Niabella beijingensis: one gene and its partner. The protein of the gene in region 2 binds, or shares a complex with, the protein of the main gene of each other region. Links are inferred from orthologs where the notes say so. Each region holds a gene or a part of one and is shown on either strand. Other genes may lie near its edges.

Evidence for each region.
Region 1: rpmF (region 2) and K7B07_RS20025 share a complex: the UniProt entries of both Escherichia coli proteins name them as parts of the 50S ribosomal subunit. The link is inferred for Niabella beijingensis from one-to-one orthologs.

What each region holds. Positions count from the first base shown.
Region 1 is NZ_JAIQDI010000002.1:934,364-944,120, reverse strand. Bases 2,758-5,464 are described here. They hold K7B07_RS20025 (type B 50S ribosomal protein L31), read right to left. Parts: upstream 4,382-5,464; coding sequence 4,133-4,381; downstream 2,758-4,132. Other genes in these bases: K7B07_RS20015 (TrmH family RNA methyltransferase), read right to left, coding at 5,333-5,464; K7B07_RS20020 (YajQ family cyclic di-GMP-binding protein), read right to left, coding at 4,757-5,248; K7B07_RS20030 (putative sugar nucleotidyl transferase), read right to left, coding at 2,908-4,044; tpiA (triose-phosphate isomerase), read right to left, coding at 2,758-2,933. Also shown: K7B07_RS20045 (sigma-54-dependent transcriptional regulator), read left to right, coding at 1-985; K7B07_RS20040 (glycosyltransferase), read right to left, coding at 1,018-2,160; more of tpiA, read right to left, coding at 2,172-2,757; more of K7B07_RS20015, read right to left, coding at 5,465-5,917; ppk1 (polyphosphate kinase 1), read left to right, coding at 6,118-8,172; K7B07_RS20005 (Ppx/GppA phosphatase family protein), read left to right, coding at 8,173-9,060; panB (3-methyl-2-oxobutanoate hydroxymethyltransferase), read left to right, coding at 9,137-9,757.
Region 2 is NZ_JAIQDI010000002.1:2,333,508-2,343,340, reverse strand. What follows is about bases 2,271-5,053. They hold rpmF (50S ribosomal protein L32), read right to left. Parts: upstream 3,868-5,053; coding sequence 3,673-3,867; downstream 2,271-3,672. Other genes in these bases: K7B07_RS25760 (Glu/Leu/Phe/Val family dehydrogenase), read right to left, coding at 4,625-5,053; K7B07_RS25765 (YceD family protein), read right to left, coding at 3,921-4,472; plsX (phosphate acyltransferase PlsX), read right to left, coding at 2,624-3,574; K7B07_RS25780 (vWA domain-containing protein), read left to right, coding at 2,271-2,591. Outside these bases: K7B07_RS25785 (MBL fold metallo-hydrolase RNA specificity domain-containing protein), read left to right, coding at 86-1,489; more of K7B07_RS25780, read left to right, coding at 1,584-2,270; more of K7B07_RS25760, read right to left, coding at 5,054-6,043; K7B07_RS25755 (CcmD family protein), read right to left, coding at 6,099-6,311; K7B07_RS25750 (cytochrome C assembly family protein), read right to left, coding at 6,308-7,015; K7B07_RS25745 (heme exporter protein CcmB), read right to left, coding at 7,228-7,881; K7B07_RS25740 (thymidine kinase), read right to left, coding at 7,893-8,462; K7B07_RS25735 (hypothetical protein), read left to right, coding at 8,556-9,293; K7B07_RS25730 (3-deoxy-D-manno-octulosonic acid transferase), read right to left, coding at 9,269-9,833.

The DNA of each region.
Region 1 (9,757 bases), 1.4 Mb from region 2 along the record:
CGGCATCGAGTTCCTGGAAAAAGCAAGTGCTGCTGCCCCCGACATCCCCGTTATTATGATCTCCGGACATGGCAACATCGAAACAGCGGTGGAAGCGGTTAAAAAGGGCGCTTATGATTTCATTTCAAAACCCCCGGACCTGAACCGCCTGCTGATCACCATCCGTAATGCACTGGAACGCACGACCCTGGTTACCGAAACCAAAGTGCTGCGGAAAAAAGTATCCAAGGTCCAGGAAATTGTGGGTACTTCTGCTCCTATCCAGAAGATAAAAGAGACCATCAACAAAGTGGCACCCACCGAGGCAAGAGTGCTGGTAACCGGTGCCAACGGTGTGGGTAAAGAACTGGTGGCACGATGGATCCATGAATTAAGCAACCGCTCCAACAGTCCCCTGGTAGAGGTGAACTGCGCTGCAATACCAACCGAACTGATTGAATCTGAATTATTCGGACACGAAAAGGGATCTTTTACTTCAGCTATAAAACAACGTATCGGGAAATTTGAACAGGCCAATGGCGGTACGCTGTTCCTGGACGAGATCGGGGATATGAGCCTGAATGCCCAGGCAAAAGTTCTAAGGGCCCTACAGGAAGGAAAGATCACCCGGGTAGGCGCAGACAAGGATATCAATGTAGATGTACGGGTGATTGCTGCAACCAATAAAGACCTGCTGCAGGAAGTGGAAGATAAAAATTTCCGGCTGGATCTGTACCACCGGCTTAGCGTGATCCTTATCAACGTGCCTTCACTGAACGACCGCAGGGATGATATCCCGCTCCTTGTTGACCAGTTCCTGGATGATATCTGTAAAGACTACGGTATTGCCAAAAAAGGCATCGACGGCGGTGCTATCGAGCTGCTGCAGCAATACAACTGGACGGGCAACATCCGTGAGCTCCGGAACGTAGTAGAGCGCCTGGTAATTCTGAGCGGCAAAACCATCTCAGCGCCGGACGTGCAGAATTACGTATCGATAAATTAATTCATACAGTATACCCTTCTTCCCGATTCCTGTTATTGCGGGCTAAGTGATATCCGGTACCATTCGTCAAATTGTTTACCAATTGCCTGGTAGGAATAACGTTCCGCGGCCTTTTCAGCCAGCTGATCGGGGAAATACATATAATCCGCGTACATACGCTCAATTGCAGCCACCAGCCCTTCCTCATCGCCGGCGGTTACCAGGATCCCGTCTGAGGCATCGACAAGCTCGGCAATCCCCCCCACATCCGTTGCAATTACCGGCACTCCGCAGCAAAGGGCTTCGCCGATCACACAGGGTGAATTCTCAGCATGACTGAAAATGAGCAATGCATTGCTTTTCCGCAGTTCTTCCCCTACCTGTTCATAGGAAACGGTCCCTTCCGACAGCACCTGCGGATATTCGCGCCGCAGCTGTGCTTTAAGCGCCTCGGTCAGGCCGAGTAATTTAAGAGAATACACCAGCGGATCCAGCTTCAGGAAGGCGTTAATGATCCCCTGTACATTCTTAACAGAAGCCCCTGTTGAAATATGCAGCAGGTCAAAGCTGTTTCCTGTTTTTGGAGGTCCTGCAAAAAATAACCGGGTATTTACTACGTTGGGAATAACTGTATATTCTACGGGCCATACCCATTCCCGAAGCCGGACACCAAGGTACCGGCTTACGGAATGTACTGCAGCAGCGTTCTTCAGTGTATCCCTGATCACCTGCCGGAACCAAAACGGCCGCTGCCGGTAATTGTTTTCTACCTGTGTGTTATATCCGCCCCAATGCTCTGTTACTACATACGGGATCCCATACTTTTTTTTGATCCACTGCGCAATTAATCCTGATTTAAACGGAATATGCACATGAACCAGGTCCGGTTTTCCGTTGGTGCTGATGTAGCGCGTGACCGCTTTTTTATAAAGATGGTACCAGTAAAAATAGGACCGCAGTTTCCCGGCAATACCCGGCCTTTTAGGATAATAGATGTGTTCCTCGATAAGGTGCGGGTATCCGGGATTTTCCCGTAATACAGAAGTGACGCCCTTCCCTTCCGGATCGGGCGTCACTTTAATAACATGAATCTGATTGTATAAAGAAGCTGCCTGCGCATGGCGCTGTACAAAATCCCCTTCAAAAGGAGCTACTTTATTGGGGTACCAGCTGCAAAGCCAAAGCACCTTCAGCATTTGTTCCCTGCTTATTTTAAGGATTTGATGATCTCCACAAAATCCACGGCAACCAGTGATGCGCCGCCTACCAGGCCACCATCCACATCCGGACAGCTGAACAGCTCTTTTGCATTACCGGCTTTTACACTGCCTCCGTAAAGAATGGAAATATCCTCTGCTGCTTCCTGGCCATATTGTTTTGCGATTACAGAACGCAGGTAAGCATGTATTTCCTGTGCCTGCTCTGTAGTTGCGGTCTTCCCGGTACCGATCGCCCAGATGGGTTCATAAGCGATCACCACATTCTTCAGGTCTTCGGCTGATAAATGGAACAATGATTCCCGGAGCTGTTTTTCCACATATTCATTTTGCGTACCGGCTTCGCGTACACTCAGTGGTTCACCACAGCAGAAAATGGGCTTCAAGCCTGCACCCAGCAAGAGATCCAGCTTTTCGGAAATTTCCAGGTTGGTCTCGTTAAAATATTCCCGGCGCTCGCTGTGACCAATGATGCAATACTTGATGTTCAGCGACTGCAGCATGTCTACAGAAACCTCCCCGGTATAAGCTCCCGATTTTTTATTGGAGCAGTTCTGTGCGGCCACATAAAAGTTCTTTAACGTATTTACTTTTTCATTTGCCGTCATCAGGTAAGGAAACGGAATACCAAAGATCACTACCTGGTTTTCGGTTGTTTCGATGTTCTCGTCCAGAATATCTTTTAGCAATTGCTGCCCTTCTACATACGTTAAATTCATCTTCCAGTTAGCCGCTGCTATTTGCTGTCTCATGATTTCTTTGTTTTTGTTGATTATAAATATGGGTAATTAAATTTCGTTCGGTATCCGTAAGTACCTGCTTCTTTGTCTGCATCCACCGCTCCAGGTGGGCAAGCGCGTTTTCCAGGTCGTAGGCAATCGCTGTATCATAGCCCCAGGAAAAGGAAGGGATCCATTTCGGGGTCAATCCGTTTCCAAAAATATTGGAGCAGATCCCCGTAACCGTTCCGGTATTAAAAGAGCTGTTGATCGCTGCGCGGGAATAATCGCCCATCAGCACGCCGCACTTGGTTCCTGCTTTCACCGCCCCGGTGGGAAGTTCGATGCGGATGCGACCTGCGGTATTCTTCATATTGCTGGTAGTGGTTCCCCCGCCAAGGTTGCACCAGTGACCGATCACCGAGTCCCCCACATATCCGTCGTGCCCTTTGTTCGAGAAGGGGAAGAACACGCTGTTCTTGATCTCTCCGCCCACCGTACAATCATGGCCGATGGTGGTTCCCCCGTAGATCTTCGAGCCCATTTTTACCACGGCATTTTCACCGATAAAAACCGGTCCCCGGATGCAGGTACCTTCCATAACGAGTGCGTTCTTTGAAATATACACCGGGCCTTCTTCGGCATTGATGATGGAAAAACGCACATCCGCCCCTTCCTCAATAAACACCGCTGCTTCATTGGTACAACGGTTGCCCTCACGCAGTGGCGCCGAGCGGCGCCCCGCTGTAAGCAGGGAAAAATCAAACTGGAGGAGGGCCACATTTCTTTCAAAGATATCCCAGCTGTATTCCAGGAAGGAGGCCGTCCCTGCCGGTACCGCCGCACCGCCGTCGAATACCGTATCCATGGAGCCATAACCCGCTACGGCCCCGTTCTCAAACTGCAACGACGCTCCCGGGGAAAGGGTATTGAGAAGGGACACCACGGCTTCTGATGGTACGAGATGGGCGGGAATGTGCCAGCAGGCATTGGGGTCACTTTTTAAAGCGGTTGCCGCAATCAGCTCCCAGCGCCGCCGGTTGGTGAGCATGCCGGCGGGCATTTCCTCTACCGCAGTAGTAAGACTAAAAGGGAAAAGAAGCTCCGCCCTGTACTGCTTATGGGTGAAAATGACTGCACGCATAAATTGAGGTGTCTAAGATAAACAGAAACAAGGGTAAAACAAAACCCCGGATGACCGGGGTTTATAAAAATCGTAGAAAAGCACCAGATTATTTCTTCGCGTATTTTCTTTTGAATTTATCAATACGGCCCGCAGTATCCACCAGCATGTTTTTACCGGTAAAGAAGGGGTGAGAAGTGCTTGAAATTTCCAGTTTTATTACAGGATATTCGTTGCCGTCTTCCCACTGGACCGTTTCCTTTGAATTTGCTGTAGAGCGGCTTAAAAAGGTATCGCCGTTACTCATGTCTTTAAAAACCACCAGACGGTAATTTTCAGGATGGAGACCTTGTTTCATAACTATATGATTTTTAAGGTTGTACGGATTTTGCCGTACAGTTATTAATAATTTTGAGGTGCGAAGGTACAAAAAATAATCAATCAACGGCAAAAACCAGGATAAAGACATCTGATTGATGCGAATCAGGGGCCAAAAAATAACAATTATGCATAACCAGGTATTCCTGACCCATTAAGATCATTAAAAACAGCGCCTCGATCATTCTCAGGGTTTTATCCGGTATAAAAAAGCCAGAGTGGATGCACAGCACCGTTGGCTCAGCACATAATGGGCCCTGCTGATGACACGCGCTGCTCAATTTATACAACAAAATCGAGGCGATACCGCTTACTGCAATCCAGGTGCGGCTGCCCGGAAGATCTGCCGGCAGGTTTAGTTCCGCATATTTTCCACCTGCAGGGGCACACCCAGCTCCCAGCCTTTTGAGGCCTGGATAACGGCCTGCAGGTCGTCGATCTTTTTGCCCGTAACCCGCACCACATCCTCATGGATCGACACCTGTACCTTTAACCCCGCATCCTTGATCAGTTTTACTATTTTTTTGGCATCTTCCTGGCGGATCCCGTTACGTACTTCGATGTCTTTTTTCCAGGCCTTTCCTACCTGGCTACCCTCCTTGCCCAGGTCGAACGCTTCCGGCGCGATCCCCTGCTTGTGTGCCCGGCTCACCAGCACATCCAGCAATTGTTTCATCTTCATATCATCATCGGTTTCCACCTGGATTTTGAAGTTCTTCTTATCGAGTTCGATTACAACGTGTGACCCTTTAAAGTCAAAACGGTTGGTGATTTCTTTTTTAACCACATTCACTGCATTATCCAGTGCCTGCGCATCTACTTTACTGGCAAAATCAAATGAAGGCATATTAAATTCTGTTATAGATTCTGATGATTAAATAAATGATCCCTCTAAAGTTACTAAGAAAATAATGATCCGGTTCTTTTTACATTATCCCTGCGGCAGTTCCCAATCCGTGCGGAGCTGTCTGTGATAGTCGGTATCCGCCGGGCCATTGTACAAACCTGCATCCGCCCGTTGCCGGAAAGCTTCATAAATACTGACCGCGCAGGCCACGCTGATGTTTAGCGACTGAATGATTCCCACCTGGGGAATTACAAAATTTCCGTCTGCAAGCGCGCGGATCTCATCGCTTACACCCTCGCGCTCATTCCCAAAAACCAATGCTACCCGCCGGGTAAGATCCAGCTGATACAGATTTGCCGCATCAGAGCTGAGGTGTGTGGTAAATACGCAATCGTACCTGCTTTTCAAATCCGAAAAACAGGCTACGGCATTATCATACTGATGGATCGACAGCCATTTGGCAGCACTGGAGCTGCTTTTTGCACCCCATTTTTTGTGCCGCGGGATCTTTGTATTCAAAATATACACATCCTGTATACCCACCGCATCGCAACTGCGCATTACAGCCGATATATTGTGCGGGTCAAAAACATTTTCCAGCACAACGGCCAGTCCTTCCTGGCGTTTACGGATCACCTGTTCCAGTTTTTCCTTTCGCTCGTTGGTCATTTGAACAGCTTTTGTGAACGGCAAATGTAACCACAAATTGCGGACACAATGGTGACATTCTGTTATAAACCGGGTCCCGCAACAAAACAAAACATCGAATTTCTTAATAATAATTTAAAGCCGGCGGTTATTGAAACTCCGATTATTCCCCGTAATTCTGCCGATAAAGTATTATTATTGTGGATATTCACTCAAAAGTTATGCAGAAGGTTATACCCAGAGACATCAGCTGGCTGGCGTTTAACGGCCGTGTGCTCCAGGAAGCTGCGGATCCCACCGTACCGCTGAATGAACGCATTAAGTTTCTGGGGATCTTTTCCAATAACCGTGATGAGTTCTTCCGTGTCCGGATCGCTTCGCTGAAACGCATGCTGCGGATTGAATCAAAGCTGAACATGCACCCGGAAAAGAACCCTCAAAAGATCCTCGACCAGATCCACCGCCTGATGACCGACCAGCAGGAAGAATTTGAAAGGGTATGGAAAAACGTTCAGCGCAGTCTTAACCGGAATAAGATCTACCTGAGGACGGAGACCCAGCTTACTGTTACCCAGAAAAAATTCATCCGGGATTTTTATGAAACGGAGATCAGTCCGAATATCATTCCCCTGATGATCGAGAATATCAAAAAATTTCCGGCGCTGCGGGATAAATCCATTTTCCTGGGTGTGGTGATGCGCAAGAGTTTTAACCGGCAGGACCGCAAATATGCCATCATTGAAGTTCCGGTTACTGCGGTGGGCCGTTTTATTGAGCTTCCCTCCCGCGCCAGTCAGCACGATATCATGCTGCTGGAGGATGCCATTATTTTTAACCTCCCGCATATTTTCCGGTTTCTCGGGTATGATGAGTTCAGTGCTCATATTTTTAAATTCACTAGGGATGCGGAGCTGGATATTGATACCGCAGACAATACATCCATCATCCAGAAACTGGAAACCGGACTTAAGAACCGGAAGAAAGGCATTCCGGTCCGCTTTACCTACGATGAGCGCATGGATGCCGATCTGCTGCAGTATCTTATTACGCGTATGGGTTTTGGAAAGCTGGATGCCATCAGTCCTGCGGGCGCCATTCATAACTTCCGGCATTTTATCGATTTCCCGTCAAAAGTATTCAAACATGTAAGCCGGCGGAAAGAACCATTCGACCATCCGCTGCTGCTGGACCAGCGCATTTCGGACGTGATCATGCACCGGGATGTATTGCTGAGTTATCCCTATCATAATTTTACGCCCATCATCGACCTCATCCGGGAAGCGGCTTTCGATCCGGATGTGGTTTCCATAAAGATCACCTGTTACCGTCTGGCCGCCCAGTCAAAGATCATCAATGCGCTGATCAACGCCGTACGCAACGGCAAGGAAGTAACCGTCATGCTGGAGCTGAAGGCCCGGTTTGATGAAGAAGCAAACCTTGAATGGAAGCAGCGCCTGGAAGATGTAGGTGCTACTGTGCTCACAGGATTTCAGAATATGAAGGTGCATGCAAAATTGTGCATCATCAAAAAAAAGAAGGGCCCCAGAACGGAATATTACGGATTTGTAAGTACCGGCAACCTGAATGAAAAAACAGCCCGCATCTATGCCGATCATTGCCTGCTGACCTCCAATAAAAAAATAATGGCCGATGTGAACCGGATCTTTGCATACCTGGAAAAGCCAAAGACCAATGAGCTTTCATTACAGCAATGCACTACCATTATTCCCAGCCCGCACCTTATCCGCAGCTTCCTCGTAAAGCTGATCGGCCATGAGATCCTGATGGCCCGCAAAGGCAAAAAAGCGGAGATCATCATCAAAATGAATTCGCTTTCAGATATCGATATGATCCAGAAGCTCTATGAAGCCGCACGGGCAGGCGTGGTGGTAAAGCTGATCGTACGGGGTATCTTCTGCATGCTCTCACAAAATAAGAAATTCAAACATAAGGTAACAGCCATCAGTATTGTGGACGAATACCTGGAGCATGCGCGCGTCTTTGTTTTCCACAACGGCGGCAAGCCCCGCGTATTCCTGTCTTCCGCCGACTGGATGCTGCGGAACATCGAGCACCGGATCGAAGCCACCTGCCCTGTTACTGATCCCCAGCTGAAAAATGAACTCATCGATATCTTAAACATCCAGCTCAGTGATAATGTAAAAGCGCGGGTACTCGACAATGAACTTAAAAATAAATATGTACATTCGGCGTCTAAAAAGATACGATCCCAGGAAGAGATCTATCATTACCTGATCAATAAAAAATATTCATAGTTGAAATTAGCGGCTATAGATATAGGCAGTAACGCGGCCCGCTTACTGATTACGGATGTCCGGGTGATAAAAAAGAACAGGCCTGAGTTCATAAAGTCCAACCTCATCCGTGTACCGCTGCGACTGGGATTTGATGTTTTTGAAAGCGGCGCGATCTCCCCTCAAAAAGAAATACACGTCATCAGCACGATGAAAGCTTACCGGTACCTGCTCGACGTTTATGAGGTAGCGCATGTGAAAGCCTGTGCCACTTCCGCTATGCGGGACGCCCGGAACGGACAGCAGATCATACAACAGATAAAGGCAGAAACAGGACTGGAAATAGAGATCATTTCGGGCGACCGCGAAGCGGCCCTGATCTATGAAAGTCATGTCGCGGAAAACCTTACGGCCGGAGGCGCTTACCTGTACATTGATGTAGGTGGCGGCAGCACGGAACTGACCTGTTTTATAGATGGCGCAATGACCTTTAAGCGTTCGTTTAACATCGGCACCATACGGCTGCTCAAGCAACAGGTGGACGAGCCCCAATGGGAAGAAATGAAGACCTATATCCGGAGCAATACCAAGAACATAAAAAACATTTCCGGTATCGGCTCGGGGGGCAATATCAACAAGGTCTTTTCCCTTTCAAAACGCAAAGAGGGACGTCCGCTTTCACTTGACCTGCTCCGCGATTATTATAAGGAGTTCAACAGCATGACACTCAGCGAACGGATGAGTTATTACAAACTACGGGAAGACCGGGCGGATGTAATTGTACCGGCCTTACTGATCTATATCAATGTGCTGAAATGGGCGGGCGCAGAAGAGATCCTCGTGCCAAAAATAGGACTGGCCGACGGGCTGATCCAGAGTTTATATGCGGACATCAGTCAGGAACTATAAGCCGTCAGCCGGCAGCGGTCAGCACAATAAAAGTTTTATCTTTACTACAAGGTTCATCACCATCAACCAATAAGTTATGTCCATCAATAAAGAAGTAAAAAGAGTTACTACCAATACCCTTGCAAAAATGAAGGCAGCGGGAGAAAAAATCAGTATGCTCACTGCCTATGATTTTTCGTTTGCCCGTATCATCGACGGTGCCGGCATTGATGTGATCCTGGTTGGAGATTCCGCATCGAACGTCATGGCCGGTCACGAAACAACCTTGCCCATCACACTGGACCAGATGGTCTATCATGCACAATCCGTTATCAGAGGAGCAAAGCGCTGCCTGGTAGTGGTAGACCTTCCCTTTGGTGCTTATCAATCCAATTCTGAAATAGCCCTGGCTTCAGCCATTCGGATCATGAAGGAAACAGGTGCCCATGCAGTAAAGCTGGAAGGCGGAGCGGAAGTAGTCGATTCGGTTAAGAAAATCGTTTCGGCCGGCATTCCTGTGATGGGGCACCTGGGTCTTACCCCCCAGTCCATTTATAAATTCGGCACCTATGCCGTGCGGGCCAAGGAAGATGAAGAAGCCAATAAATTAAGGGAGGATGTACAGCTGTTGCAGGAAGCAGGCTGCTTCTCAATTGTGCTGGAAAAGATCCCGGCGCTGCTGGCAAAAGAGGTCACAGAAAGTCTTTATATCCCTACC
Region 2 (9,833 bases):
ATAATGATAAAGGAATGGGATATAAAATTCTTTCTTTATCTTGTTGGATAAATTAAATCCTATCCTAAATATTAAAGTGAAACATATGAAGATTGCTTTTCATGGTGCGGCGCAAACTGTTACAGGATCCAAACACCTGATCACCTTAAAGAACGGAAAGAAGTTATTGCTTGATTGCGGCATGTACCAGGGGCTGGGCGACCAGACCGACCGGCTGAACAGGGACTTTGGTTTTATCAGCAGCGAAGTGGATGTAATGATCCTGTCGCACGCACACATCGATCACTCGGGGCTTATTCCCAAACTTGTGAACGAGGGATTCCGGGGAAAGATATTTTGCTCACCTGCAACAAAAGACCTGACGAATATCCTGTTGATGGACAGCGCGGAAATACAGGAGAGCGACATGCGGTTCCTGGAAAAAAAACGGCAGGGCGCCTCTTCCGAGTTACAGCGGCCGCTGTATACCATTGAAGATGCCAAGCTGGCAATGACCTTATTTGAGACCAGGGAATACGGGGAATGGTTTGATGTCATTGAAGGCGTTCAGGCGTCCTTTACAGACGCCGGTCATATTATTGGAAGTCAGTGTGTGCATTTAAGGATACGCGAAGACGGAAAAGAAACGCATATCACCTTCAGCGGCGACCTGGGGCGGTACCGGGATGTGATCCTCCGGTCACCGGAAGTATTTCCGCAGGCGGATTATATCATTATGGAATCAACCTATGGAAACAGCCTGCATGAAGATGTGCGGGATACGCCCGAAGTATTACTGGAGTGGATCAATAAGGTTTGTGTGGAACGGAAAGGCAAACTGATCTTCCCCGCGTTCAGTGTGGGCCGTACACAGGAAATCTTATACGCGCTGAACCAGCTGGAAGCGCAACGGGTACTTCCGAAGATCCCGTTTTATGTGGACAGCCCGCTGAGCATTGAGGCAACGGATGTGGTAAAACGGTTTCCGCAGTATTTTAACCGGCAGATCCAGCATGTGTTGAAAAATGACGATGATCCGTTCAGCTTTCCCGGTCTCACCTATATCAAATCGGTGGATGAATCAAAGGCACTGAACTTTAAGAATGGCCCTATGGTAATTATTTCTGCAAGCGGGATGGCCGATGCAGGACGGGTAAAACACCATATCAGCAATAATATCGAAAACTCGAGGAATGCTATTGTGATGACCGGTTACTGCGAGCCGCATTCGCTGGGAGGCCGGCTGCTGGCGGGCGCCAGGGAAGTCGGGATCTTTGGGATCGACCACCAGGTCAACGCAGAAATCGGGCAGGTCAGAAGTATGAGCGCGCACGGCGATTATGAGGACATGAGCCAGTGGCTTGCCTGTCAGGACCCGCAGCAGGTAAAACAGTTGTTCCTGGTACATGGGGAACCGGAAGTGCAGCTGGACTTTAAACAGCGGCTGATAAAAAAAGGCTTTCGCGATGTGCTGATCCCCGAACGGCATTTTGAGATCGGATTGACATAGCCAGGGCTTTTCCTTCCTTCTGCAACCAAAAATACCGGTTTACCTGTATTTTCAGATTTAACAATCGAGGGTATTTTCGCAGTAAAATTAAACCATGCGAATGAACTACCCCGGCAGATCACTGAAACTGCGTCTTGGAGCAGCGCTTGTGGCTGTTGTGCTGTTTTCCTGCAAAAAGGATGATACAATTAAGATAACCCCGCCGCTTGATGACAACTCATTACCCTCTGCGGCTGTGTATAATGTAAGAGTGCTGGAAGGCGGCGAACAGAAAGTACGTTTTTCGGTGGATCTTGCCTTGTTCAAGGATTCCAAAAATATGGAGTATGGATTTGGTACCAGTCAATTCTGGATCGATACGCTGCTGAATGCATATGCCTTTAAAACCATAAAAGCTTCGCTGACCGGTGGCGGAGGCGGCTCGAAATATTCCTCTATCATGCTGATGGATCAGAGCGGAAGCACCAATGATACGGATCCGGATGACCTGCGGATCAATGCCGGCAAGATCTTCTGCTGGAACATGGAGCAGGGCAACGATTCCTGGGTATGGTGGTTCTCTTCTAATTACTATAAGATAGGTTCCGGCTTCAGCTCAGACACCGCGCAGCTTGTAAAAGACGTGGAGAGTGTACGTAATAAACCCAAGGACCAGACACTGCTTTATGATTCCCAATACGAGTCGGTGAACAGCCTTTCCAAAAGTGCTGCAAAACCGGTGAAGGCGCTGCTTACTTTTACTGATGGTAAAAACAATTCCGGAAGTAAAAGTGGTGCTGATGTGGTAAATGCGGCAAAAACAGGGAATGTACGTCTTTACAATATCGGATTGGGTGCTTCATCCGATGATTATCTCTACGATCAGGCCGTTGCTACCGGCGGTGCATTTATGTACGCGAAAGACGCCAAACAACTGATCAGTATGTTTGGTAACCTGGGCAAACTGCTCGACGGATCTGCCAGATTCTATTCAGTGGAATGGGAAATGACCCCCGCAAAGGGCAACACGGTCATATCAAAGGGTACTTATAAGGTAGTACTACAGGTAGTAACACCCTACAACTACACCATAGACGTACCGGTAACCATCCGCTACCAGTAACATAAATGCTAAAATGAGTCAGGGGAGGCGGTTTAACTTTGTTGAACCGCTTCTTTTAGTTTTTGCAATACATCGGTCTGCAGCATTTTTTCAGCTACATAAATCATGTTACAGAATGCGGTGGCTTTTGAAATGCCATGACCAATGATCACCGGCTTTTCGATTCCCAATACCGGGGTGCCGCCATAGATCTCAAAGTTGAAACGGTTCAGGTAGGCGTTCTCCAGGCCTTCCGTCCGGGAGATGTCATAAATGGATTCGGCCAGTTTTAAAATGACATTACCGGTAAAACCATCACACACCATCACATCGGCTTTTTCATTAAAGGTATCGCGCCCTTCGATGTTTCCGATAAAATTAATGGTGTTGTTGGCTTTCAGCAGGGGGTAGGCCCCCTGGGTCAGAAGATTGCCTTTGCCTTCTTCCTCGCCTACATTTAGCAGTCCTACTTTGGGATCGCTGATGTCAAGGATATGCCGGGCATATACCGTGCCCAGGGTGGCAAACTGGTTCAGCTGTTCCGGTTTACAATCCGCATTCAGTCCCACATCAAGGATCAGCCCGGTACGGCCCCCCTGTTTAGGAATAATGGATGAGATGACCGGTCTTAAAATCCCTTCGATGGTTTTAAGACTGAAAAGTGCTCCCACCAGCATGGCGCCGGTATTGCCGGCACTGATGAATGCATCGGTCTTTCCCCCTGCCAGGTAATGGAAGCCTGCAGCGATAGAGGATTGTGGTTTTTCTTTTAATGCTTTGGTGGGGTGCTCATGCATATCGATGACCTGCGTTGTAGGTACAACCTGCAGCATCTCTGTTGGTATCTTTTCTTCTGCTATTATCCGGCTTAAGGCAGCTTCATCACCAAAAAGGGTGAGTTGGGTCTTTTTGTTATTTTCATTCCCGGAAAGATATTTTTTAATCCCTCGCAATGCCTCAAGAGGAGCAAAATCTCCTCCCATTGTATCAATTCCAATATTCATAAACGGACTAAAATTAAAAATTCCAAATACATTACCAACCAAAGGTCGTCAATGAATTTGGAATGAACAAGTTAAGTAAACGGGACTTAACGTTTTTTTTAAGCTTTTGAAGGCGCTTTTTCAGCAACAACTTTTCCTTTGTAAATCAGTTTCCCTTCATTCACATATGCACGGTGGCGTACATGTGTTTCGCCTGTAGTGGCGTCTGTAGTTAAAGTAGCTGAAGTTGCTTTATAGTGAGTCCTGCGTTTTGCGCTTCTTTGCTGGCTGTGCCGGCGTTTCGGATTTGGCATAACTGATGAAATTAAATAGTTCTAAATTATGTTTCTTCTTTATTAATATACGTTTAATTATCCAGGTCTTTGAATTTTTCGAGATCTTTCCAAAGCGGGTTGTTCTCTTTCTTTGAATGGGCTTCCACATCCAGTTTGTTTAGCATTTTTAATGCTTCCGGATTGCATTGGGGCCCGTCTGCATTTTCAAAACCACAGGTCTTATGCATCGGAATACTCAGGTTTATGAATTCATAAATCCAGTTTTCCATGTTGAGGTGACTTTCGCCCCGGCTGATATAGTATACATCAGGATCATCTTCCTGATCATTCATCACTTCCGGGTCTTCCACCATTTTGACCGTAATGATGAATTCGTCCCAAAGGTCCAGTGCAATTGTATTGTTGCAGCGGTCGCAAACCACATCCAGCTTGCCGCCTACTTCAAACTTCAGCATCATAAAACTGCTTTTTTTATCAAGCGAAAGTTTTATATGCGCTTTACAATTGGTAAAGTCCTGCTGTTGAAAATCCTCAAAGAACCTGTCTGCTATTTCATAATTGAACTCATGAACTCCTGGTTTTAAACCCACAAAAGCAATATCATACTCTCTTCTGTAAGCCATGGCTCAACTCCTCCCTTTATTTTAGGGATGCAAAAGTACGTAAAATATGTCAAATTAACCAAAAAAGCGGGTGCTAATTTAAGCCGACTGCTTTTTTGACGCAGCTGATTCCTATTGATTTGATAATCAGCGTATAAAAAAGGATTCTTTGTTTATGGGAAAATGCCCAGCTCGGCATAAGTAGTTGCTACTTTGTTGATCGCCACTACATAGGCCGCCGTACGCATGTCCGGGATTTCGGGATTGCTGCGCCATTCTTCCATGATCTCCCTTGTGGCGCCGATCATAGTTTCCTCTAGTCCGCTGTATACCAGATCCACCTCATCCGCGCCGTGCATGATCATTTTCCGGTTCTTTTCCGCCACTCGTTTTCCCGACAGGCTTTCCAGTTCCTCCAGGATGGTGGTGTTGACGTTTTCTGTAAACCGCTTTTCCAGTCTTCCGTACCGGACATGGCTCAGATTCTTCAGCCATTCGAAATAGGAAACGGTCACCCCGCCGGCATTCAGGTACATATCCGGCACCACGAGCACATGTTTATTTAAAAAGATATCGTCTGCTTCCGGTGTCAGCGGGCCGTTGGCTGCTTCCCCGATGATCTTTGCCTTTATACGGGGTGCATTATTTTTGTCGATCACATTTTCCAGGGCTGCGGGGATCAGGATATCGCATTCCAGCTCCAGCGTTTCGAGTGAATTGGTGTGACCGGTGGCGTCTTTAAAACCGAGGATCGATCCGGTGCGTCTTCTGTGCTGGAATACTTCCTCTACATCCAGTCCGTTCGGATTGCTGATACCGCCTTCAAATTCGGCGATACCTACAATAAGCGCCCCCGCTTCATGGAAAAATTTTGCGGAATGATAGCCTACATTTCCCAACCCCTGAACGATCACTCTTTTACCTGCAATGCCGGTCGTTAACCCCAGTTTCTGCATTTCTTCCGGCATATTACAAACCTCGCGGATACCAAAGAATACTCCCAGTCCGGTAGCCTCCCTGCGGCCGCGGACACCGCCCTGGCTCACGGGCTTTCCTGTTACACAACCTGCAGCATCAATTTCCTGCGGGTTCATAGCGCTGTAAGTGTCTACGATCCAGGCCATCTCACGTTCACCGGTACCATAGTCCGGCGCCGGCACATCCGTAGCCGGTCCTATGAAATTCTTCTTGATCAGTTCCGATGTATAGCGGCGGGTGATCTTTTCCAGCTCATAGGGTGTATAATTCTTGGGATCGATCTTGATACCGCCTTTGCCACCTCCAAAGGGCACATTTACAATGGCACATTTATAGGTCATTAAAGCTGCAAGGGCCATCACTTCATCCTGGGTAACCTGCATGGAAAAACGGATCCCGCCTTTGCAGGGTGTTTTGTGATGCGAGTGCTGTACACGGTAAGCCTCAATGACCTCGATTGTCCCGTTCTCTCTTTTGATAGGAAAACGCATCCGGTATACCGAGTTACACGCACTGATCTGCTCCAGTAGTCCTTTATCCCATTTGGTGAATCTGGCAGCTTTATGGAAGCTCTTTTCTACGGCTTCAAAAAAATTGTAATGGACTTCAGACATAGTTGTATATTTTCAAATTAGCAATTTACGCAACAGTTGGCAGGAGAGGGGTTCGTTAATCCTCTGTCTCTTTCTCCAGTTTTTTCAGTTTCCGCTCTACGCGGAACATGTATAAAAACAAGCCGAGGAGTATTACCAGCAATACCGCGATCACCACATAAATTCTGCCGTCGCGCCTCATAAGCGAGTCTGTGGAGGATTGTGCCATTACCAGACCGGGAGTGGCAAGCAGCAGTAAGACGACAAAAAAGGGTATCGGTTTCTTCATTTTTTTAAAAGCGGTTTTAAAAGCGATTTTTCTTTCAGTAAATGGATACGGATCTTGAGCGTAGCGATCCAGACCCCGAGCAATGCCCACCCGATAAATGCGGGATATTCGATCATACGCATCTCCGGGCTCACATCTTTAAAATTCAATGCCGGATTGCCCTCCTGTCCGGGATGCAGGCTGGGAAGCAATCTCGGGATGATAAAAATAGTAGGGAAGAGCATTGCAAACGCAAAGATGTTGTATACCGCGCCCACCCGGGCTTTTTTATCAATATCGCTGATGGAGTCTCTTAAGATCAGATAAGCAAAATAGATCAGCAGGGCCACCGCAGTGCCGATAAGTTTGGGCTCGCGGGCCACCGCACTGAACGACTGAAAAGCCGGGTTGTTGGGATCGGCCCAGGTATAGCTGGCCCAGATAGCACCGGTTGCATACCCCAGCAGCCCAAAGAAAATGCCCACTGTTGCATAGTTTTTGGCAGCGATATCGTACTTCAGGTTCATGGTGCGCAGGTACCGGATGGAATGCACCAGCGAACAGATGAATAACACCATCATTGCCGACCACATGCCCACATGATAAAACAGATTACGGCTGGTTTCTCCTAAAATGGGAAGATTGGGAACTTTGACAAGCAATCCGGCGACAAGCGCATATATTAACAGGAGTACACAAAGGATTTTCCACCACGATTTATACATATTCTAGTATTCTTGTCTTAACTGTACCTTATAGTAATCAACAAAACACAAAAGTAAGCGGAAAGTTGTTTATTAAACCAAATTTGAAAATTGAGTAATGAAAAAGGAATTCCTGTAGAAAATCGGTAAGACTTCTGCAGGGATCCCGCTGTTTCAGTCAAGAAAAAATCAAAAGGTTTTATTTTAATATAAAGACCTCTGGGGATACGGGATTAATCGCGCCATAAAAACGGGAAAAGGATTACTGCAAGTACTGCCACGAGCAGGTCCAGCGCCACCAGCAGGGCAATATCATTCCACTGAATGGCAAGCGCAGGGTTAAAAGCAGCGGTACTGATCTTCATCAGCAGCATCAGCTGCGGCACAATGACCGGGAAGCCCAGGATGGCCATGATGGCGGCATTTTGCTGTGCTTTTGCCGCGATAGCCGCCAAAAAAGTGAACACCATGCTCAGGCTCCAGCCCCCCAGCAATACCAGGCCGACAAACGGCGCTGTTTTTTCGACCGGACTGCCCAGCAGGGCAAAAAACAAGAGGAGACTGATAAAGGACATCAGCAGCATAAGTACAGAATTGAACAACAGCTTGGCCAGCACAAAGTGAACAGGAGAACTGATGGAATAAAAGTATAGCATCCGGCCGCGGCTTTCCTGTAAAAAACTTTTAGCAACCGCATTAATACAAATAAACAGCTGGATCACCCAGAAAAGCCCGTTCCAGGTGGCGCCCTCCGGCTCGTCCAATACAAGAAAAAGAACAAAAACGGTGGCAGCTATATATAACAGAATTCCATAAAAACTATATTGTTGCCTGATTTCCAGTATCAAATCTTTTTTTACTAATTCTATGATTGGATGTTGTCGCAAAAACTGATGGTTTAAACTTTATCAAAATAACATTTCCGGCAGCGGGGTTCATAGGCATCGGTGGCGCCCAGCATGATCTGCTCGTCATCGGGAATTTTCCTGTAAGAATAATTGGCGATATTTCCGCATTTGACACAGATGGCATGCAGCTTGGTAATATAATCTGCTTTTGCGAGGAGAAAGGGCATCTGGCCAAAAGGCTTTCCGGTAAAATCCATATCCAGTCCCGCAACAATTACCCGGATACCCTGATAGGCAAGCCGGTCGCAAACATCCGGAAGCTCGGGATCAAAGAACTGGGCTTCATCGATACCGATCACATCGGCTCCCTGGCCCAGGAGGAGGATCTTCTGGGAATTATCGACGGGCGTTGACAAAATGGCGTTGGTATCATGAGATACAATGCGTTCCTCATCGTACCGGGTATCCATGGCCGGTTTAAAAATCTCCACCTGGAGATTGGCAAATTTTACACGTTTGAGTCGCCGGATAAGCTCTTCCGTTTTACCGCTAAACATGGAACCGCAGATCACTTCTATCCACCCGCGCCGGTCGCCTGTAAGATTCGGTTCAATAAACATGTTTCGTTTTTATTATACCTGCAACAATTTTTGGAGTGTTATTTGTATATTGCTATGGTTACATTGTGTCCATAATTGATCAAAAGTAGGATAATGCAGCGAATAGAAGCACTGATAGAAAAATTAAGAACCCAATTTAATAGTAAGGCCGATTTGTCACAATTGCTGGTCACTGTTCAAATGATCCAGCAGGAGATAAATGGGGAAATGAAAGAGATGGCTGTGTTGGGAAGCAGCAATGTGGCAGTTTTTGTACCTAATTTTTCATCGGTTAATAAGGGAGTGATTATCAGGGATAAAAACGGGTCAGAGAAAGAATATTTTAAGCTGGAAGGCGCCTATGATGAAGATGCGGATGAAGAAGAACTGCGGCTGCTTGAGTTGCAGCATCAGGCCGGTTTATACAATAATGCTCCCGAGAAAAAGGACAATCCATCCTCATCAACAACCCCGGTTAATGGTAAAATCAATGACTTTGATCCATTGCTGGAGGTACCCACACTTTTTCAGCAGGTGCGTAACGGCAGTACTACCCGGCAAAAAAATCAGGCCGGAAAACCGGAAGCAACGGATGGGTTAGCTACCTCACCTGCCATCTCGGATCTGACCACTGATATCTCTGACCAGGATAAGGAGCGGTTTGTCTCGAGGCTCTTCCGCGGTGATGAGATCATGTACAATCGCAGCATCAAGACCATCAATAATTTTGACTCGCTGGAAGAGGCCGAATACTGGGTAAAACGCGAACTGAAAACCAAGCTGGGGTGGATCAATAACAGCGATGTGGAATACTTTGACCGGTTGATTTACAAGAGGTTTTCCCGGATATAATTAAAAATAATCTGAGTAGCGCCCTTATTCTGTGTTACCAGTTCCCCTGCCTCCATTCCTGATTGATGCCGCAGATCCCTGTCGGATTCAAGATCATATAAGATAGTTTCTAATTGATTACTAGTTGAATAACTAAATCCACCTTTTATTTTAACTAAATTAACTGCTTCCGCAAATTTTTGAAAATTCGGGCCGAATACAACGGGTTTGGAAAAAACCGCTGCTTCCAGTGTGTTATGGATCCCGGACGAATTAAAGCCACCGCCGATATAGGCCACGGCCGCATAATAATACAGCCGGGAAAGCATTCCGATATTGTCGATGATTAATATATTGCTTTTTAATCCCGGATCATTGTTTAAGGCAGAATAAAGCACTGCGCCCGGGAAAAGCCGCAGGATTTCATTTATATGACTTGCATTAATTTCATGAGGAGCAATTATTAATGCAGTTTTATTTGAAATTGAATTCATGTATTCTGAAAGATGTTGTTCATCCTCCGGCCAGGTACTGCCCGCTACTATTACAAAAGGCTGATCG